2 regions of the Pseudactinotalea sp. HY160 genome follow, and region 1 is predicted to be linked to the other one. Evidence: riboswitches for the same ligand, from Rfam matches in the RefSeq annotation. Region 1 holds a riboswitch; the other holds the start of a gene.
The links. A riboswitch is a leader RNA that binds a small molecule or an ion and turns the genes downstream of it on or off. The one in region 1 is predicted to bind ZMP and ZTP.
Positions count from the first base shown of each region.

Region 2: linked by a shared signal. The riboswitch ahead of glyA (serine hydroxymethyltransferase) and the one ahead of purH (bifunctional phosphoribosylaminoimidazolecarboxamide formyltransferase/IMP cyclohydrolase) in region 1 are both predicted to bind ZMP and ZTP.

Region 1 is NZ_WHMT01000014.1:57,907-67,207, reverse strand. Features, by position in the region: gene GCG21_RS12510 (NADP-dependent isocitrate dehydrogenase) at 1-1,699, shown strand, start outside; gene GCG21_RS12505 (DUF3017 domain-containing protein) at 1,775-2,050, opposite strand; gene GCG21_RS12500 (hypothetical protein) at 2,336-3,046, shown strand; gene GCG21_RS17325 (FAD-dependent oxidoreductase) at 3,056-4,324, shown strand; gene purH (bifunctional phosphoribosylaminoimidazolecarboxamide formyltransferase/IMP cyclohydrolase) at 4,391-5,959, opposite strand; ZMP/ZTP riboswitch at 6,001-6,092, opposite strand; gene GCG21_RS12485 (aromatic acid exporter family protein) at 6,122-7,258, opposite strand; gene GCG21_RS12480 (exo-alpha-sialidase) at 7,399-9,301, shown strand, end outside.
Region 2 is NZ_WHMT01000021.1:38,774-48,074, reverse strand. Features, by position in the region: gene GCG21_RS14235 (PIG-L deacetylase family protein) at 1-200, opposite strand, end outside; gene purU (formyltetrahydrofolate deformylase) at 232-1,116, opposite strand; gene GCG21_RS14225 (GNAT family N-acetyltransferase) at 1,176-1,697, shown strand; gene GCG21_RS14220 (hypothetical protein) at 1,727-2,272, shown strand; gene GCG21_RS14215 (MTH1187 family thiamine-binding protein) at 2,288-2,587, opposite strand; ZMP/ZTP riboswitch at 2,674-2,758, shown strand; gene glyA (serine hydroxymethyltransferase) at 2,850-4,112, shown strand; gene GCG21_RS14205 (bifunctional 5,10-methylenetetrahydrofolate dehydrogenase/5,10-methenyltetrahydrofolate cyclohydrolase) at 4,109-4,975, shown strand; gene GCG21_RS14200 (methionine ABC transporter permease) at 5,056-5,697, opposite strand; gene GCG21_RS14195 (methionine ABC transporter ATP-binding protein) at 5,709-6,761, opposite strand; partial or broken gene GCG21_RS14190 (MetQ/NlpA family ABC transporter substrate-binding protein) at 6,773-7,411, opposite strand; gene GCG21_RS16820 (hypothetical protein) at 7,424-7,666, opposite strand; gene GCG21_RS14185 (glycoside hydrolase family 3 N-terminal domain-containing protein) at 8,122-9,301, shown strand, end outside.

The DNA of each region.
Region 1 (9,301 bases):
CGACGACTTCGCCTCGAGCGAGCAGTCGGTCGTCCTCGCCGCCGACGACACCCTGCGCGTCGAGCTGCGCGGCGCCGATGGCACCGTGACCGTGCTCAAGGAGGCGATCCCGGTGCTCGCCGGCGAGATCGTCGACGCCACGCGCATGGACGCCGCAGCTCTCGAATCCTTCCTCGCCGCCCAGGTGCAACGCGCCGCCGAGGCCGGGGTCCTGCTGTCCGTGCACCTCAAGGCCACGATGATGAAGGTCTCCGACCCGATCATCTTCGGCCACGCCGTGCGCGCCTACTTCTCGGGCGTGTTCGCCGCCCATGGCGACGACCTCGCGGCCGCGGGCCTGAGCCCGAACGACGGGCTCGCCGCGATCTTCGCCGGTCTCGACGCCCTGGACGACCAGGCGAAGGCGACCGAGATCCGGGCGGCGTTCGAACAGTCACTGGCCGACGGCCCCGACCTGGCGATGGTCGACTCGGACCGGGGCATCACGAACCTGCACGTGCCCTCGGACATCATCATCGACGCCTCGATGCCGGCGATGATCCGCACCTCCGGGAAGATGTGGGGCCCCGACGGCGGCCAGGCCGACACCCTCGCGGTGATCCCCGACTCCTCCTACGCGGGGGTCTACCAGGCCGTGATCGAGGACTGCCGCACCCACGGCGCCTACGACCCGGCCACGATGGGCACGGTCCCGAACGTCGGGCTCATGGCCGCCAAGGCCGAGGAGTACGGCAGCCACGACAAGACCTTCGAGATCCCGGCCGCCGGGGTCGTCGCGGTGCTCGACTCGGCGGGCACGGTGCTCATGCAGCACGACGTGAACGCCGGCGACATCTGGCGCGCCTGCCAGACCAAGGACATCCCGGTGCGCGACTGGGTCAAGCTCGCGGTCGACCGCGGCCGCGCCACGGGCGACCCGATCGTGTTCTGGCTCGACGAGAACCGGGCGCACGACGCCAACCTCATCGCCAAGGTGAACGCCTACCTGCCCACCCACGACACCGCCGGGCTCGACATCCGCATCCTCTCCCCGATCGAGGCCACGCGGCTCTCGGTCGAGCGGATCCGGGCGGGGCTCGACACGATCTCGGTCACCGGGAACGTACTGCGCGACTACCTGACCGACCTGTTCCCGATCCTCGAGCTCGGCACGAGCGCCAAGATGCTCTCGATCGTGCCGCTCATCGCCGGCGGCGGGCTCTTCGAGACCGGCGCGGGCGGCTCCGCGCCGAAGCACGTCGCCCAGCTCGTGGCCGAGGACTACCTGCGCTGGGACTCCCTCGGGGAGTTCCTGGCGCTGGCGGTCTCCTTCGAGCACCTGGCGAAGACGACGGGCAACGCCCGCGCCCAGGTGCTGGCCGACACCCTCGATGCGGCCACCGGCACGTTCCTCGAGGAGAACCGCTCGCCCGGGCGCAGGCTCGGCACGACCGACAACCGGGGCAGCCACTTCTACCTTGCCCAGTACTGGGCCAAGGAGCTCGCCGCCCAGACGGGCGACGCCGAACTGGCCGAGCTGTTCGCCCCGGTCGCCCGCGCGCTGACCGAGAACGAGGAGACGATCACCTCCGAACTGCTCGCCGTGCAGGGCAAGCCGGCCGACATCGGCGGCTACTACCTGCCGGACGAGGAGAAGGTCGCCGCCGTCATGCGCCCCTCGGCCACTCTCAACGGCATCATCGAGGCGCTCACGAAATAGACCGCCGACCGGTGGATGCGGCCCCTCATTCGGCCTCTCCAGGGGCCGTATCCACCATTCGGGGCCGAACGCGCCTCAGACGTTGTCGGCGGTGAGCCCGAGCACGAGGATCGCGACGCCGATCCCGGCGAGCAGCACGACGTCGAACGAGCGCGACCGGGAGGCGATCCGGTCCGCCCACGACGTACACGCCCGCACCGCGGCGAGCACGAGCAGCTCCGCGCCGAGGATCGAGATGCCGGTCCGCGCCCCGAGCGTGAACGAGGCGGCGATCATCACGACCACGCCCGCGACCGCGAGCCACAGGACGGCCGTCCGGCCGCGCGCGAGGGTGACGGGGTCGCTGCTCATCACGGGCCAGGATACCGCCGGTGTCGACGCCCTGGTCCAGCATGGCGCGCACACACCGGTCGCCACAGAACGAGGAGTGCCACGATGGGCGACCTGGGAAGGGAGACGGACGATGTGGCACTCGAGTAGGACGCCTCAGCTGGGTCGGCATGTGCCCGCGGCCCTGGTCACGGCGCTCTTGCGCATCGGCGCCACGTGGCGCATCCCACTCGCCGGTCGAGATCTCCGGGCCATCCTCCCCGCAGCGCCGGCCGCGGATACGTCGACCATTCCCGCGTGCGGTTCATGACCGATGCGCATCGCGGAGTCCTCGGGCTCCGGGTTCGCGCCCGGGGGCGCCTCGCGCCCGGTTCCGGCACGCGCCCGTTACACGAGCCGTTCGTCGGCAACCGCAGCATCCGGCTCGCCGGCGACCTGCCGGCCTCGGCCGCGGAGCTGCCGGTGGAGGTGTCGGCCCGCCTCACACCGGACGGCCTCGTGGCCACGGCGGTCCGTCCCTGCGATCCCGCCGAACTGGCCGATCCGCACCCGGCGAACGTCCTGCGCGGGCTGCGCCGCCGGATCGACCCCGGCCTCGTGTCACCGGGCGCCGATCCCACGTCACCGCGACTGACCGCCGCCCTCGACGAGTTGCTCGCCGCGGGCCGGATCCGCGACCGCACGCGCATCAGCCTCGCCCGCGGGGTACGGGTGCTGGTCGTGGTGGTGACCGGGGGCGACGTGCGGGAGGAGCTCGAGCGGGTCGACCCGCTCGGGGCGAGCGCCGTCGTCCTCACTCCCGCGCGCTGGAGCGGGGACGAGGAGGCCGAGGCGCGCGCGCTGCTCGACCTCATCCCCGAGCCGGACGTCGTCGCGAGCGGCAGGGGAATCACCGCTCACGGCGATGTGGGCCTGCTCCTGCGCACTGTTCACGCCCCGCCCGAGCCGATCTCCGCGGCGCTCGCACGGCTGCCGACCGGGCTCGTGACGCTCACCAACTGGATCGAGCCGGACTAGGTTGGAGGAGTGAATCGGATTGTGATCGTCGGCGCCGGCCTCGCGGGACTGCGCACCGCAACGGAACTACGGGAGCGCGGATACGACGGCGAGGTGGTCGTGATCGGCGACGAACCGCATCCGCCGTACGATCGCCCGCCCCTGTCCTCCGAGCTGCTCACCCGCGCCGAGCCGCTCTGGCTCGCCGACGACCTGGGCACCGCCTTGGCCGACGTGGCCGATCGGGTGATCACCGGCCGCGCCGCCCGCCTCGAGCCGGGGGCCGAGTCGGTCGTGATCATGGACGACGGCGCTCGCCTCGAGGCGAGCGCGGTCGTGCTGGCCATGGGGTCGGCGCCGGTTCGCCGCTGGCCCGAGCCGCTCACGCTGCACACGCTCGAGGACGCGGCGCTGCTGCGCGCGGCACTCGCCTCCCCGGCGCGCCTCGCGATCATCGGCGCCGGCTGGATCGGATCCGAGGTCGCCGGGCAGGCGGGCGCTGCGGGCCACGAGGTCACGGTGTTCGAGGCCGGGCCGGCGCCGCTGGCCGACCACATCGGCGTCCGCGCCGGGGACTACACCCGGGCCTGGCACGAGGCCGCTGGGGTGGACCTACGCACCGACACCCCCGTGCACGCAGTCGACCCGGCGGGCGGCACGGGCGCCGGCCTGCGCGCGATCGTGCGCACCGGGGACGGCGACATCGAGGCCGATGCGGTGCTCGCCGCGACCGGGGTGCGCCCGAATACCGACTGGCTCGCCGGCTCCGGGATTCCGGTGACCGAGCGCGGTTTCGTGCCGGTCACCGTCGACGGCCGGGTGTCCCCGCGCGACGCAACGGTCGAGGCCACCGGCGCGGATGCGCCGCGGGTCTGGGCGGTGGGCGACGTCGCGCTCCGCGACCACCCCCGGCACGGCCCGCTCGCCGGCGGCCACTGGTTCTCGGCGCTGCGCGATCCGGCCGGTGTGGCCGCGGGGATCCTCGGCCCGGAGCGCGCGGAGCCCGCGCCGAACCTGCTGGCCCCGGAGGTGTTCTCGGACCAGTTCGGCCACCACCTCGAGCGGATCGGGGACCTCGCGGGGCCGGGCGGCACCGAGGTGCTGCGCGGGGATCCGGGCGCCGGCTGGACGCTGCTGCAGCTCCGCGGGGACCGGCTCGTGGGCGCGATCGTGGCCGACTCCCCCCGGGACACCTCGGCGGTGCGCAAGGCGTTCCAGCGCGCCGGCGAGGACTACCCGGGAATCGACCTGGACCTGGCCACCGACCTGGCCGTCCAGCTCCGCAAGGCCCTGACGTAGCGGCCCCGATCCACCCCGGTCGGCGGGCTCGGGGCCGCTGCCGGCGTCGGCGCGCGACGCCCGGGGTCAGTGCGCGAAGTGACGCGTGCCGGTCAGGTACATGGTCACCCCGGCGGCCGTGGCCGCGTCGACGACCTCCTGATCGCGTACGGAGCCGCCGGGTTGGACGATCGCCCGCACCCCGGCGTCCATGAGCACCTGCGCGCCGTCGGCGAAGGGGAAGAACGCGTCGGAGGCGGCCACGGAGCCACTCGCCCGCTCCCCCGCCCGCTCGACCGCGAGCCGGCACGAGTCGACGCGGTTCACCTGCCCCATCCCCACGCCGACCGCGGCGCCGCCGGCGGCGAGCAGGATCGCGTTCGACTTGACCGACCGCACGGCCCGCCAGGCGAACGCGAGGTCGGCGAGGGTGGCCTCGTCTGCGGCCGCGCCGGTGGCGAGGGTCCAGTTCGCGGGGTCGTCCCCCGCGGCGTCGATCCGGTCGATCTGCTGGCTCAGCAGCCCGCCCGCGATCTCACGCTCGGCCACGGCCGCCGCGGCACTGCCGGCGCCGCCGGCGACCGTGAGGATGCGGATGTTCTTCTTGCGGGAGAGGATCTCGAGCGCCGCCGGCTCATAGCCGGGCGCGAGCACGACCTCGGTGAACACGCCGGCGACCTGATCGGCCATCTCCTCGGTCACGACGGCGTTCGCGGCGATCACGCCACCGAACGCGGAGACCGGATCGGTCGCGTGCGCCCGCGCGTGCGCCTGGGCGATCGTCTCCCCCACGGCGACCCCGCACGGGTTGGCGTGCTTGATGACGGCGACGGTCGGGGTGTCGCCGTGGTCGTGCGCGGCGCGCCAGGCGGCGTCGGCATCGACGTAGTTGTTGTAGCTCATCTCCTTGCCGTGTAGCTGGGTCGCACCGGCCAGTCCCCCGCCGCAGGCATCCGTGTACAGGGCCGCGCCCTGGTGCGGGTTCTCGCCGTAGCGCAGCACGCGCGAGCGCTCCCAGGTCGCGCCCTTCCAGCCCGGGAAGCCGGTGCCCTCGTCGTCCGGGGCCACGACCGTGCCGAGCCACGTGGCCACGGCCACGTCGTAGGTGGCGGTGTGGCGGAACGCGTCGACGGCGAGGCCCGCCCGGTCGCGCGAGTCGAAGCCGCCGGCGGTCACCGCCGCGAGCACCGCCTCGTACCGGGTCGGGTCCACGACGACCGCCACGCTCGCGTGGTTCTTCGCCGCTGCACGCACCATGGACGGGCCGCCGATGTCGATCTTCTCGATGCAGTCCTCGATGCCGGCGCCGGAGTCGACCGTGTCGGCGAAGGGGTAGAGGTTGACCACCACGAGGTCGAACGGGGCGATCCCGAGTTCGTCGAGCCGGCGCACGTGCTCGGGCAGGCGCCGGTCGGCGAGGATGCCGGCGTGGATCTTCGGGTGGAGGGTCTTGACCCGGCCGTCGAGGCATTCGGGGAAGCCGGTCACGTCCTCGACACCGGTGACGGGCACACCGGCCGCGGCGATGGCCTGGGCGGTCGACCCGGTGGAGACGATCTCGACGCCGGCCTCGTGCAGGCCGGCCGCGAGTGCGGCCAGGCCGGTCTTGTCGTAGACGGAGACTAGGGCGCGGCGGATGGGTAGGCGGTCGGACACGACGAGACTCCAGGGATAGGTGTGGCACCGGTTCGGTGGTCCACCGCGGCCCAGGCGATCGGCTCGCATCGGAGGTCAGGTCGTGGCCGCTCCCAGGTGGTGCTCCACCTCAACGCCAGTCGCGGCCGGTCCCATCGTAACAACTCCCCGGCGGGGCCCCGGTCAGTCGGCCGGCGGGGGCTCGTCGCGGGCGAGGAGCGCGGTGGCGCTCTGGGAGCTGAGGCCGGTCGCCTGGAGGAGGTCGACGGTGAGCGAGCGCATGATGATCACGAGGGTCTGGAGCCGCCAGCCCGCCTCGTCGAAGCGCTGGGGCGCGAGCCGGCCGGCGACCCCGGCGAGCGTCTCGCGGGCCGGCAGGGTGCTCGTTCCCGATCCGAGGGCCCGGCCGAGCTCCTCGGTTCCCTCGGCGATCCGGGTGAGCCAGGCTGAGATCCGCTCGTCGCCGCCGGCGCTCATCGCGGTCACGCCGCGGCGGGCGATCACGCGGGCGTTCCTCATCGCGCGGTCGGCGAAGAGGTTCGCGTGCTGCAGGTCGGCGAGTTCGGGCTGATAGTGCCGCGAGGCCGGGGAGATCCGTACGGACTGGCGGGCGTTGCGCACAACCTCGGACCATTCGTCGAGCACGCCCTGCGTGGCGCGCCCCGCGATGAGCGCGTCCCGGATCGGCTGCTCGTCACCGGTGGCCACGCCACGGGCGAGCAGGCGCAGCAGCTGGGCCAGGTCGCTCGTGCTCGCACGGGCGAGCTGACGGGCACGCCGCTGGGCGTCCCCGGGGGTCAGCGCGGCCACGAGGAGGGCGAAGCCGCCCCCGATGAGGGCGTCGAGCCACCGTCCGGCGGCCCCGCCCGTGGCGCTGATGACGGGCAGGGCGACGATGACGATCCCCTGCACGCCTGCCTGCACGGTGAGCATCGCGCCGCGGTCGACGAACCGGGCCAGGAGCGCGGCGACGACGATGACCACGGCGATCTGCACGGGCCCGGTTCCGAGCCCGGCGGCGATGAGCTCGCCGAGGGCGACGCCGAGGGTCACCCCGATCGCCAATTCGGCGACCTTGCGGATCTGCCGACTCGGGCTGAAGCCGAGGCACACCCACGCGGCGATCGGCGCGAAGAACGGCTGCTCGTGACCGAGGCCGTAGTGGGCGACCGCCCAGGCGACGCCCGCCGCGACGGCCGCGACGAGCACGGGCAGGGCTGCGGACCGGACCCGCCGTCGGCCCTGGCGCGCGTGTTGACGCGCGAGCACGAGCAGGCGTCGCCGGTCGAGTCGCTCCTCCGGCTCCCCCGAGATGGTCATCCCGTCATGCTAGGGCCGCGTCCGACCCGACCTGGCATGCCGCTTCCGACGGCCACTCTCACAACTTGAACATCAGTTCACAAGGTCAGACATACTATGTAGCATCTGAGGGGTTCACCGTCGATCCACCTGGAGTCACAATGGCTGTGTTTTTCCGGCGCTCCCGACGAGCTGCCGCGGCCGGCGCCGCATTCGCGCTGAGCCTCATCGGTCTCGCCCCCGCGGCGTTCGCCGACCCCGGCGACCCCGGCGCCCCCGCGGGCGGCCCGTGGGACGTCGACACGACCCTCCCGGCTAGCTACGCGGACCAGCGCCTGGCCACGGGAGGCAGCGAGGGCTTCACGTGCTACCGGATCCCCGCCCTGACGACGGCGGGCGACGGCACCGTCCTGGCCGCCTGGGACGGGCGACCGGGCGGCTGCGGCGACGCCCCCAATCCGAACTCGATCGTGCTGCGCACCTCCGACGACCACGGCGAGACCTGGTCCGCGCAGCGGACGATCGCCCAGGGCCACGGCGACCCCGACAAGCTCGGGTTCTCCGATCCGTCCTTCGTGGTCGACCGGGAGACCGGGGAGATCTTCACGTTCTTCGTCATGTCCCATGACTGGGGCTGGCACCAGGGCGGCTCGAACCCGCCGGCGAACGAGCGCCAGGTGATGGACGCCGTCTACATCTCCTCCCGCGACGGCGGCCAGACCTGGTCCGAGCCGGTCGAGGTGACCGGAGCGCTCGACCCGGGAGGCGCGGGCGAGGTGTTCAACGGCCGGTTCGCCGCCTCCGGTGAGGGCATTCAGCTGCGATACGGCGAGTACGCCGGCCGGCTGATCCAGCAGTACACGGTCCGGGACCTGAGCAGGGGCGGCGGCATGTACGCGGTCTCGCTCTACTCCGACGACCACGGGGCCACGTGGCACGCCGGCGCCCCGGTGGGCCCGAACCTCGACGAGAACAAGGTGGTCGAGCTCTCCGACGGCCGAGTCATGCTCAACTCCCGTTCCTCCGGCCGGAGCGGCGGCCGCTGGATCGCCTACTCCTCCGACGGCGGCGAGACCTACACCGATCCCGTGTTCGACACGAACCTTCCCGACCCGCGCAACAACGCCTCGATCATCCGCGCGTTCCCGAACGCGGACCAGGGCAGCGACGAGGCGAAGGTGCTGCTCTTCTCCAACGCGAACGCCACGAGCCGCTCGAACGGCACGATCCGGGTCTCCTACGACGACGGGCAGACCTGGCCCGACGCGAAGGTGTTCGAGCCGGGTGGAATGTCCTACTCGACCTTGACGACGCTCGCCGACGGATCCATCGGCCTGCTGTACGAGCCGGGCGGCCAGAACATCCAATTCGCCCGATTCACCTGGGCCTGGCTCGACGCCGCCGGGGTCACGATCACCGCGGCCGACCGCGCGCTCCACCGCGGCGACGACAGCATCGACCTGACCATCGGCAACCTCGGACCGGCCGGCGACCTGCCCGCCGGAAGTCTGAGCATCGACGGAACGCTCGAGGTGACCGCGGCCGACGTCCCGGTGCCGGCCATCGCGGCCGGCGCGCAGGCGACGATCACCGTGCCGGTCACGATCGGGGAGTTCGTGGACCCGGGCGACCTCCACGTCACCGCCGCCTACACCGCGGGCGGGACGAGCATCGATTCGCCCCTGACCCTGCCGGTGCAGCTCCAGGACGGACAGATCGCCTCGACCGCGATCCCGCAGTCGGCATTCACGGCCTCCGCCTCGTCGACGCCGCAGCCCGGCCATGGGCCGGAGAGCATGTTCGACGGTGACACCGGAACGCGATATCACACCGCGTGGTACACCGGCACGGACGACACCGAGGTCCCGGGCGGCTTCACGGTCGACCTGGGCGATGCCCAGGATCTCGCCTACATCACCCTGGTGCCCCGCGCCGACGGCCTCAACGGCACGATCGGCCGGTACCGCATCCTCAGCGGAACGGACGCCGACTCCCTCACCGAGCACAGCACGGGCACGTGGCCCGCGAATTCGGACCCGAGGCGCGTGTACTTCGGCGATGAAT
Region 2 (9,301 bases), on a different contig from region 1:
CGCTCCCGCAGCGGTCCCGCCCGATCGGGTGCCATCGAGTCGATGCCCGCCTCGCCCGAGGTGACCATGACGTACGTGATGTGCTTGCCCTGCGCCGTCCAGCGGGCGATCGCCCCGGCGGCGCCGAACTCCATGTCGTCCGGGTGCGCCACGATCGCGACGGCGCGCTCCCAGTCCTCGTCGAGTGGTTGCAGTTCCATGCCACTCACCGTAGGCGACGGAGCGGGCCGGCTACCGGAACACGACCGTGCGGTGTGCGTCGAGCAGCACCCGGTGCTCGGCGTGCCAGCGCACGGCCCGGGCGAGCACCCGGCGCTCGACGTCCTGACCGAGCCGCATGAGTTCGGTCGGGTCCTCCGCGTGCGTGACCCGCTCGACGTCCTGCTCGATGATCGGGCCCTCGTCCAGGTCGGCCGTCGCATAGTGCGCGGTCGCCCCGATGAGCTTGACCCCGCGAGCGTGCGCCTGGGCGTAGGGCCGGGCGCCCTTGAACGAGGGCAGGAACGAGTGGTGGATGTTGATGATCCGCCCGGGCAGGGCACGACACAGGTCGTCCGAGAGGATCTGCATGTACCGGGCCATGACCACGAGCTCGGCGTCCAGCTCGGCGGTGAGCTCGAGCAGCCGGTTCTCCGCCTCGGCCTTCGTCGCCTTCGTCACGGGGATGTGATGGAACGGCACGCCGTAGAATTCGGCGATCGGCGCGAGGGTCGTGTGGTTCGACACGACGGCCACGATGTCGGTCGGCAGCCCGGTCGAGCGCTGTCGGAAGAGCAGGTCGGTGAGGCAGTGCGCCGTGGTCGAGACCATGACGATCGTGCGCATCGCCCGGCCCACCCGGTCGAGGGTCCAGGTCATCCCGAACGAGGAGGCCACCGGCTCGAGCACCGACCGCAGCGGCCCCTCGCCCGCACCGGACTCGACCTGGACCCGCATGAAGAACAACCCGGACTCCGGATCGCCGAACTGCTGTGACTCGGTGATGTTGCCGCCGATCCCGGCCACGGCACCGGCCACGGCATGGACGATCCCGGGGCGGTCGGGGCAGGAGAGGGTGAGGACCCACTGGGGTGCGCTGTCAGTCACAACGGCCAGGGTAGCCGCCCGGCCCGACATCGTCTCACCCACGGCGCTGCGCCGTGCGCCGGGGGAGTCCGAGGTGCAAGGATGGGGTCATGAGCGAAGACCTGCGGATCGACCTGGTCGAACAATCCTGCGCCGGCGAGCTGCTGACGGTGCGCCGGGCCGCGTTCGTGACCGAGGCCCAGCTGTACGGGGACCCGAACATCCCCTCCCTCACGCAGACCCTGGCGGAGCTCGAGGCCGATCTCGATCGTGCCGACGTCGTCACGCTCGGGGCGTGGACCGGCTCGCGGCTCGTGGGCTCCGTGCGCGTGGGCCTCGAGGAGGACCGGGCGCTGCTCGGCCGCCTCGCCGTGGTGCCGGACCTGCAGGGCCAGGGGATCGGCACCCAGCTCCTCATGGCCGTGCTCCACTACCTGCCCGAGGACACGAAGGAGGTCTGGGTCTTCACCGGCCAGGACTCCAAGCAGAACCTCGCGATGTACGACAAGCACGGCTTCGAGCACCAGTACGACCAGAACGCCGGCGATCTCACCTACGCCTACCTGCGCAAGATCCTTGGCGACGGGCCGGATGAGGCGCAGACTGAACACGAGGTCGACTCCGCCTCCTGACCCCGGCACCGACGATGGGGAAGGATTTCATGCACGCGCTCACTACGCGCCACGCCCTCGCGGCCGGCGCCCTGGCCGCGGCGCTGCTCGCATCGCTGAGCGGCTGTGAGAGTGGGGACGACGGCGGCTCGCCCACCCCGCCCGCGTCACCGCCGGCCTCGGTCACGCCGAGCGAGCCGGGGCCGAACGAGTCGGCGCCCACGGGCTCGCAGAGCGATACCGCGAGCCCGACGTCCACCCCGACGCCCACCCCGACACGGAGTGAGACCGGCGGGACCGATGCGCCCATCCCGACCGACGCCGCCGACTACGCCGACGCCCTGATCGTCGCCTGGGGGTCGGGGGATCACGACCGGATGGTCGAGCTCGCCACCCCCGAGGTGGTCGAGGAGCTCACCGGTCATGCCGATCCGGGCGGCCCGCACTGGGATCGGGTCGGCGAGGACTCCGGGGCCGGATCCACCTTCGTGCGGTACGAGGACACGAGCACCGGGGAGACCGTCGAATTGCGAGTCGAACTCCAGGCGGCCGGTCAGGGGCGGGAGCACGCCGTCGCCGAGGTGAAGTTCGGCTGAGGCGGAGCGCGCCGGTCAGTCGGTCAGCCGGGCCTCGACCCGGTCGACCTTCTCGGTCAGCTGATTCGTGAAGCCGGGCCGGATGTCGGCCTTGAGCACGAGTCCGACCCGCGGGGAGCCCTCGCCGGCCGCGTCGAGGGCCGCCTTGACCACGGCCATGACCTCGTCCCATTCGCCCTCGATCGTGGTGAACATGGCGGTGGTCTCGTTCGGCAGGCCGGAGTCGCGGATGACCCGGACGGCCTTGGCCACCGCGTCGCTCACGCCCCCGGTCTCGTCGCCGGCGGAGGGGCTGATACTGATCGCTACGAGCATGCGTCCAGCCTAGTGACCGTTCCCGCGTCCGGCCACGGCCGGTGGGCGGCGATCGCATATCGGATCGCCGCCGGTTCCTTGTACACTGGCATCATCGCGACTGGCGCAGAGGTGGATCACCACCGGGGAGCGATGCCAAGGAGTTCGTGGTCGCCCGCCTGGGCCACGGAATCGACTGAGACCGACCGAGATCGATCGACATCCGTCGACACCGTCGAGACCCGTACTTGGAGAACCCGTGACGCAAGAAGCCGCCGCCAACATGCCCCTGGCCGAGCTCGATCCCGAGATCGCCGCCGTGCTCGAGGGGGAGCTCGTCCGCCAGCGCGACACCCTCGAGATGATCGCCTCGGAGAACTTCGTTCCCCGCGCCGTGCTCCAGGCCCAGGGGTCGGTGCTGACGAACAAGTACGCCGAGGGCTACCCCGGCCGCCGCTACTACGGTGGCTGCGAGCAGGTCGACATCGCCGAGTCGCTCGCGATCGAGCGCGCGAAGTCCCTTTTCGGCGCCGACTACGCGAACGTCCAGCCCCACTCGGGTGCGACCGCGAACGCCGCCGTGCTCCACGCCCTCATCAAGCCGGGCGACAAGATCCTCGGCCTCTCGCTCGCGCACGGCGGGCACCTGACCCACGGCATGAAGATCAACTTCTCCGGCAAGCTGTACGACGTCGCCGCCTACGGCGTGGCCGAGGACACCCACCTGATCGACTACGACGCGCTGCGTGCCCGCGCCATCGAGGAGCAGCCGAAGGTCATCATCGCCGGCTGGTCGGCCTACCCCCGCCACCTCGACTTCGAGGCGTTCCGCTCGATCGCGGACGAGGTCGGCGCCTACCTGTGGACCGACATGGCCCACTTCGCGGGTCTCGTGGCCGCCGGTCTGCACCCGAACCCGGTACCGTTCTCGGACGTCACCTCGACCACCGTGCACAAGACGCTCGGCGGCCCCCGCTCGGGCCTCATCCTCTCCCGTGACGGTGAGACGTTCGGCAAGAAGCTCGACTCGGCCGTCTTCCCGGGCCAGCAGGGCGGTCCGCTCATGCACGTCGTGGCGGCGAAGGCCACGGCCCTCAAGGTCGCGGCCGGCGCGGACTTCCGCGAGCGGCAGGCCCGCACGATCTCGGGCGCGCGGATCATCGCCGACCGGTTGCTCGCGGAGGACGTGAAGAAGGCGGGCGTGTCCGTCGTCTCCGGTGGTACCGACGTCCACCTCGTGCTCGTGGACCTGCGCCACTCCGACCTCGACGGCCAGCAGGCCGAGGACCTCCTGCACGCGGCCGGCATCACGGTCAACCGCAACGCCGTGCCGTTCGACCCGCGCCCGCCCCGGGTCACCTCCGGCCTGCGGATCGGCACCCCGGCGCTCGCCTCCCGAGGCTTCGGCGACGAGGAGTTCACCGAGGTCGCCGACATCATCGCGGGGCTGCTCGCGACCGGCGCGGGCGCCGACGTCGAGGCGGCCAAGGCCCGCGTGGCCAAGCTGACCGGCGCGTTCCCGCTCTACCCCGGCCTGCAGCAGTGAGTGCTCGGATGCTGCCGGGCGGCCCGGTCGCGGACGCGGTCCTCGCCGGCCTCGCGCCCCGGATCGCCGCGCTCACCGCGGCCGGGCACACCCCGGGCCTGGGCACGATCCTCGTTGGCTCCGACTCCGCCTCCGCCGGGTACATCCGGATGAAGCAGACCAAGGCCACCGAGCTCGGGTTCACCGCGCCGCACATCCATCTCGGGGACGACGCCACGCAGGCCGACGTGCTCGCCGCGGTCGCCGACATGAACGAGGCGGACGACGTGGACGCCGTGCTCATCCAGCACCCGACCCCGCCGCAGATCGATTTCGACGCCGCCCTGCTCGCCCTCGACCCCGATAAGGACGTCGACGGCCTGCACCCGGTGAACATGGGCCGCCTCGCCCTGGGGATGCCCGGGCCGGTCCCGTGCACGCCCGCGGGCATCGAGGCGATCCTCGCCCACTACGAGATCGAGGTCTCCGGGCGCCACGTCGTGATCCTCGGCCGGGGCACGACGCTCGGCCGGCCGCTCGCGCTGCTGCTCTCGCAGAAGCGTCCGACCGCGAACGCCGCGGTGACCGTCGTCCACACGGGCGTGCCGGACTGGGCCGACTACACCCGCCGCGCCGAGATCGTCATCGCCGCCGCGGGCGTGCCCGGCATCCTCCAGCCCGAGCACCTGACCCCGGGCGTCACCGTCATCGGCGGCGGCGTCCGCTACGAGGGCCGCAGGCTCCTGCCGGACGTCGACGAGGCCTGCGAGCAGGTCGCCGGCGCCATCACCCCGCGCATCGGGGGAGTGGGCCCGACGACCATCGCCATGCTCTTCAAGAACGCGGTCGAGGCCGCGGAACGCCGGGCGGGCCTGGCGGCCTGAGCTCAGCCGTTCACAACGACCTTGTGGTCGGGAATCGCGCGATTCCCGACCACAAGGTCGTTCTCGACGAGTGATACGACTCAGCGCCGCAGCGCCCGTTTCGCGAGCGAGTTCCCGAGCCACTGCACGAGCTGGACGATGATCACGATGATCACCACGACGGTCGCGGTCACGGCCCAGTCGTACTGCTGGTAGCCGTACACGATCGCGACGTCGCCGAGCCCACCGGCGCCGAGGTATCCGCCGATCGCCGACATGTCGAGCACGCCGACGAACAGGAACGTGTACCCGAGGATGAGCGGGGCGAGCGCCTCGGGGATGAGCACGGTGAGGATGATCCGCAGCGGCGAGGCGCCCATCGCGCGCGCCGCCTCGACCACGCCCGGGTCGATCGACAGCAGGTTCTGCTCCACGAGCCGGGAGAACACGAACGCGGCCATGAAGCACATCGCGAACGTGAACGCCTCGATGCCGATGATCCGCCCGGTCACCAGCTTGGTCAGCGGCCCGAGCGCCACGAGGAAGATGATGAACGGGATCGGTCGCACGATGTTCACGCCCAGGTTGAGGATCGTGAAGGTGGCCCGGTTCGCGAGCAGGTTGCCGCTGCGCGTCACGTACAGCCCGATCCCGAGCGCGAGCCCGACGACGCCGCCCGCGGCGAGGGTGATGAGGACCATGTAGGCCGTCTGCCCGAGGGCCTCGAGCAGCAGCGGCGCCATGTCGCCGGCCGTCACGGGCGCACCTCCGATGCTCCGGAACCGCTTGTGGACGACGTCGCTCCCCAGTCCTCGACGTCCGTCAGTCCGCGCAGCTCGGCCACGGCCCCGGCCACGCCGGGCCCGGTCAGCTCGTAGGTGAGCGAACCGGACGGCCGTCCGGACACCTCCGTGATGCCGCCGTAGACGAGGGTGGCGGCCACGTCGTGCCGGCCGAGGACCGACTGGAGGCGAACGCTCGAGCGAGTCTCGTCGTCCACACCGATCGTGAGAAGCCGCCCCGTGTGGCGGGCGCGCAGCCGCTCGACCACCTCGGCCGAGGGCCGGTCGCGCCGGGTGGAGGCGACGAACGTGCGGGTCATGGGCGCGCGCGGGCGCGTGAACACGTCGTAGGTGGGGCCGGCCTCGACCACGCGGCCCGAGTCCATGACCGCCACCCGGTGGCAGATCGCGCGCACGACGTCCATCTCGTGGGTGATGACGACGACCGTGATGCCCAGCTCGGCGTTGACCCGTTGCAGCAGGGAGAGCACGTCGGCGGTCGTCTCCGGGTCGAGCGCACTGGTGGGCTCGTCGGCGAGCAGGATCCGCGGGCTGGTCGCGAGCGCCCGGGCGATGCCCACGCGCTGCTTCTGGCCACCGGAGAGCTTCGCGGGATACGCGCGTGCCTTGTCGGACAGCCCCACGAACTCGAGCAGCTCGGCCACCCGCGCCCGGCGCCGGGTCCGCGGCCAGCCCGCTACCTCGAGCGGATAGGCCACGTTCGCGGCGACGGTGCGCGAGCCGAGCAGGTTGAAGTGCTGGAAGATCATGCCGATCCCGGCCCGGACCCCGCGCAGCCGCGTCTCGCTCAGCGGCGAGAGCGGCTCGCCGGCGACGGTGAGCTCGCCGGCATCGTGCCGCTCGAGGGCGTTGATGAGTCGCACGAGGGTGCTCTTGCCCGCACCCGAGTAGCCGATGACCCCGAAGATCTCCCCGGCGTGGATCTCGAGGGAGACCTCGTCGACGGCGCGCAGTGCGCCGAAGGACTTGCTCACGCGCTCGAGGCGGATGATGGTGTCGGTCATGGGTGGGCGACTCAGCCGTCGATGTCGGTCTGCAGCCCGGTCAGGATGTCAGCCAGCGCGGCCGGGGCCTTGTCGAGGAAGGCCGCGGTGCCGCCGGCGACCTCCTGCACGCCGGCCTCGACGGTCGCGTCGTGGTAGATCTCGGCGAGCTTGGCGAAGGTCGGGTTGTCGGCGTCGCCGGCCCGGGCCGCCCAGATGTTGATGTAGGGGGCGGCGGCGTCGGACTCGGGGTCGTCGGAGAAGAGCGCGTCGTCGGCGCTCAGGCCGGCCTTGCCCACGAAGTCGTTGTTGATGATCGAGGCGTCGACGTCCTCGAGCGCGAGCGGGGTCTGGGCGGCGTCGACGGGGGTGACGCTCACCCGGGAGGAGTCGAGCACGTCGCTCGGGGTGGAGAAGGCGTTCCCGCCGCCGGCGAGCTCGATCAGCCCGGCCTCCTGGAGCACGAGGAGCGCACGGGCCTGGTTCGTGGCGTCGTTGGGGATGGCGACCTCGCCGCCCTCGGGGATCTCCTCGATGGTGGAGTGCTCGGTCGAGTAGATGCCGAGCGGGTAGACCGCGGTCGACCCGATCGCCACGAGGTCGCCGTCGGCCTTCGCGTTGTACTGGGCGAGGAAGAGCAGGTGCTGGAACTGGTTGAGGTCGAGTTCGCCGTCGGTGAGCGCCTAGTTGGGCAGCTGGTAGTCGGTGAAGTTGACGAACTCGACGCTGATCCCCTCGGCGGCCGCGAGGTCGGTGAACGTGTCCCAGTAGTCCTCGGCGGCCGTGACCACGCCGATCCGGATCGGGTCGTCGCTGCCGCCGGTCGAGGCCGCGGCGGGGGCATCGCTGCCGCAGGCGGTCAGGGCGAGGGCGCCGGCGGTGAGGAGGGAGGCGAGTGCGGCGTGCTTGAGGCGGAGGGAGGACATGGGTGTGGTTCCTTCGTGCTGGGGCGGCGCGGATGGGCCGCCGTTCGGGGCGGGACGGCTCGCGGCAGCGGTCGTGCTCACGGGCCTGGCGGGTCGGTGCGGGTGGGGGACGACCCGATGCGCCGCTCAGATGGGCGCGGGGGAGGCGTGGTTCAGGCGCACATTCGCATCATTCGGCCCGGGGAGGGCCGAAGGGATGCGCGCAGGACGATCGAGGTGGACACGGGTGCCATTGTGCATGGGCGCGAGTCGGCGTGCTCGTGGGCCGCCGCAAGTGTTCAGCATGTGGACGACGTCGCTCCCCTTGCGTAGCGGCGGCAGGCGCCGTAATGTCAGGTCCGAAATATCTTTACGACCAGTAGTGATCTGGCAACAGATATTTTCATCAACGTTCCGTGCTGCGCACGGTTGCCGGTCCGGAACGGTGCGACTCACCCAACACAGGAGGAACAACGGTGTCCCGAACACTTCGACGGGCCGGTCGCGCGACCGGTACGCGTGCCTGCCTCGCCGCGCTCGCGGCGGGCGGTCTCGTGGCGGCCACGATGCTGCCGGCCCAGGCCGCCATCGATCCGCCCAGCGACGCGGATGCGATCGCCCAGATTGTCGCAGACATGAGCCTCGAGGAGCTCATCGGCCAGATGACCTGGACCCACGTCTACGGCAACTCCGCCGACGACGACTCGATGAAGTCCAAGAATCAGGCCCGCTACGGCGTCGACACGCCGGCCGAGGTCGTGGAGAAGTACGACCTCGGCGGTGTGCTCTACTTCGCCTGGTCGAATCCTGTGGTCGAGCACGATCCCGTCGGCAGCGCCGAACTGTCGAATGGCTTGCAGGAGGCGTCCGTCGGGGAGGACGGATCGGGGATCCCGCTCGCCGTGACGATCGACCAGGAGGGCGGCATCGTCGCCCGGGTCGGCTCCCCGGCCACGGTGTTCCCGGGCAACATGGCCCTCGGCGCGACCTTCGACGCGGGCCTCGCCTATGACCAAGGGGCGGTCCTCGCGAAGGAGATGACCGCCATGGGCATCAACGTCGACTTCGCCCCGAGCGTCGACCTCAACACGAACCCGGACAACCCCGTCATCGGCGTGCGGTCGATGGGCTCCGATCCCGATGCGGTCTCGGAGCTCGGCGTCGCGCAGATCAACGGTATGCAGGAACAGGGCATGGCGGCAACGGCCAAGCATTTCCCCGGTCATGGGGATACGGCCACGGACTCCCACACCGGCCTGCCGATCGTCACGTACGATCGCGCGACCCTGAACACGCACCTCGAGCCCTTCGAGGCCGCGATCGACGCCGGCGTCGACATGATCATGACCGCCCACATCATCGTCGAGGCGATCGACCCGGACATGCCGGGCACGCTCTCGAAGAAGGTGCTCACCGGGCTGCTGCGCGAGGAACTCGGCTTCGACGGGCTGATCACGACCGACGCCCTCGACATGGACGCGCTCAAGAACATTCCCGGCAACCCGCTCGACGACGGTGATATCGCTGCTCTCGCGGTCGCGGCCGGCTCGGACATCCTGCTCAACTCCCCGGACGTCGACGCCGCCATCCAGGGCGTGCTCGACGCCGTGCACGACGGCGACCTCTCTCGTGCCGACCTCGAGCAGTCGGTCACGC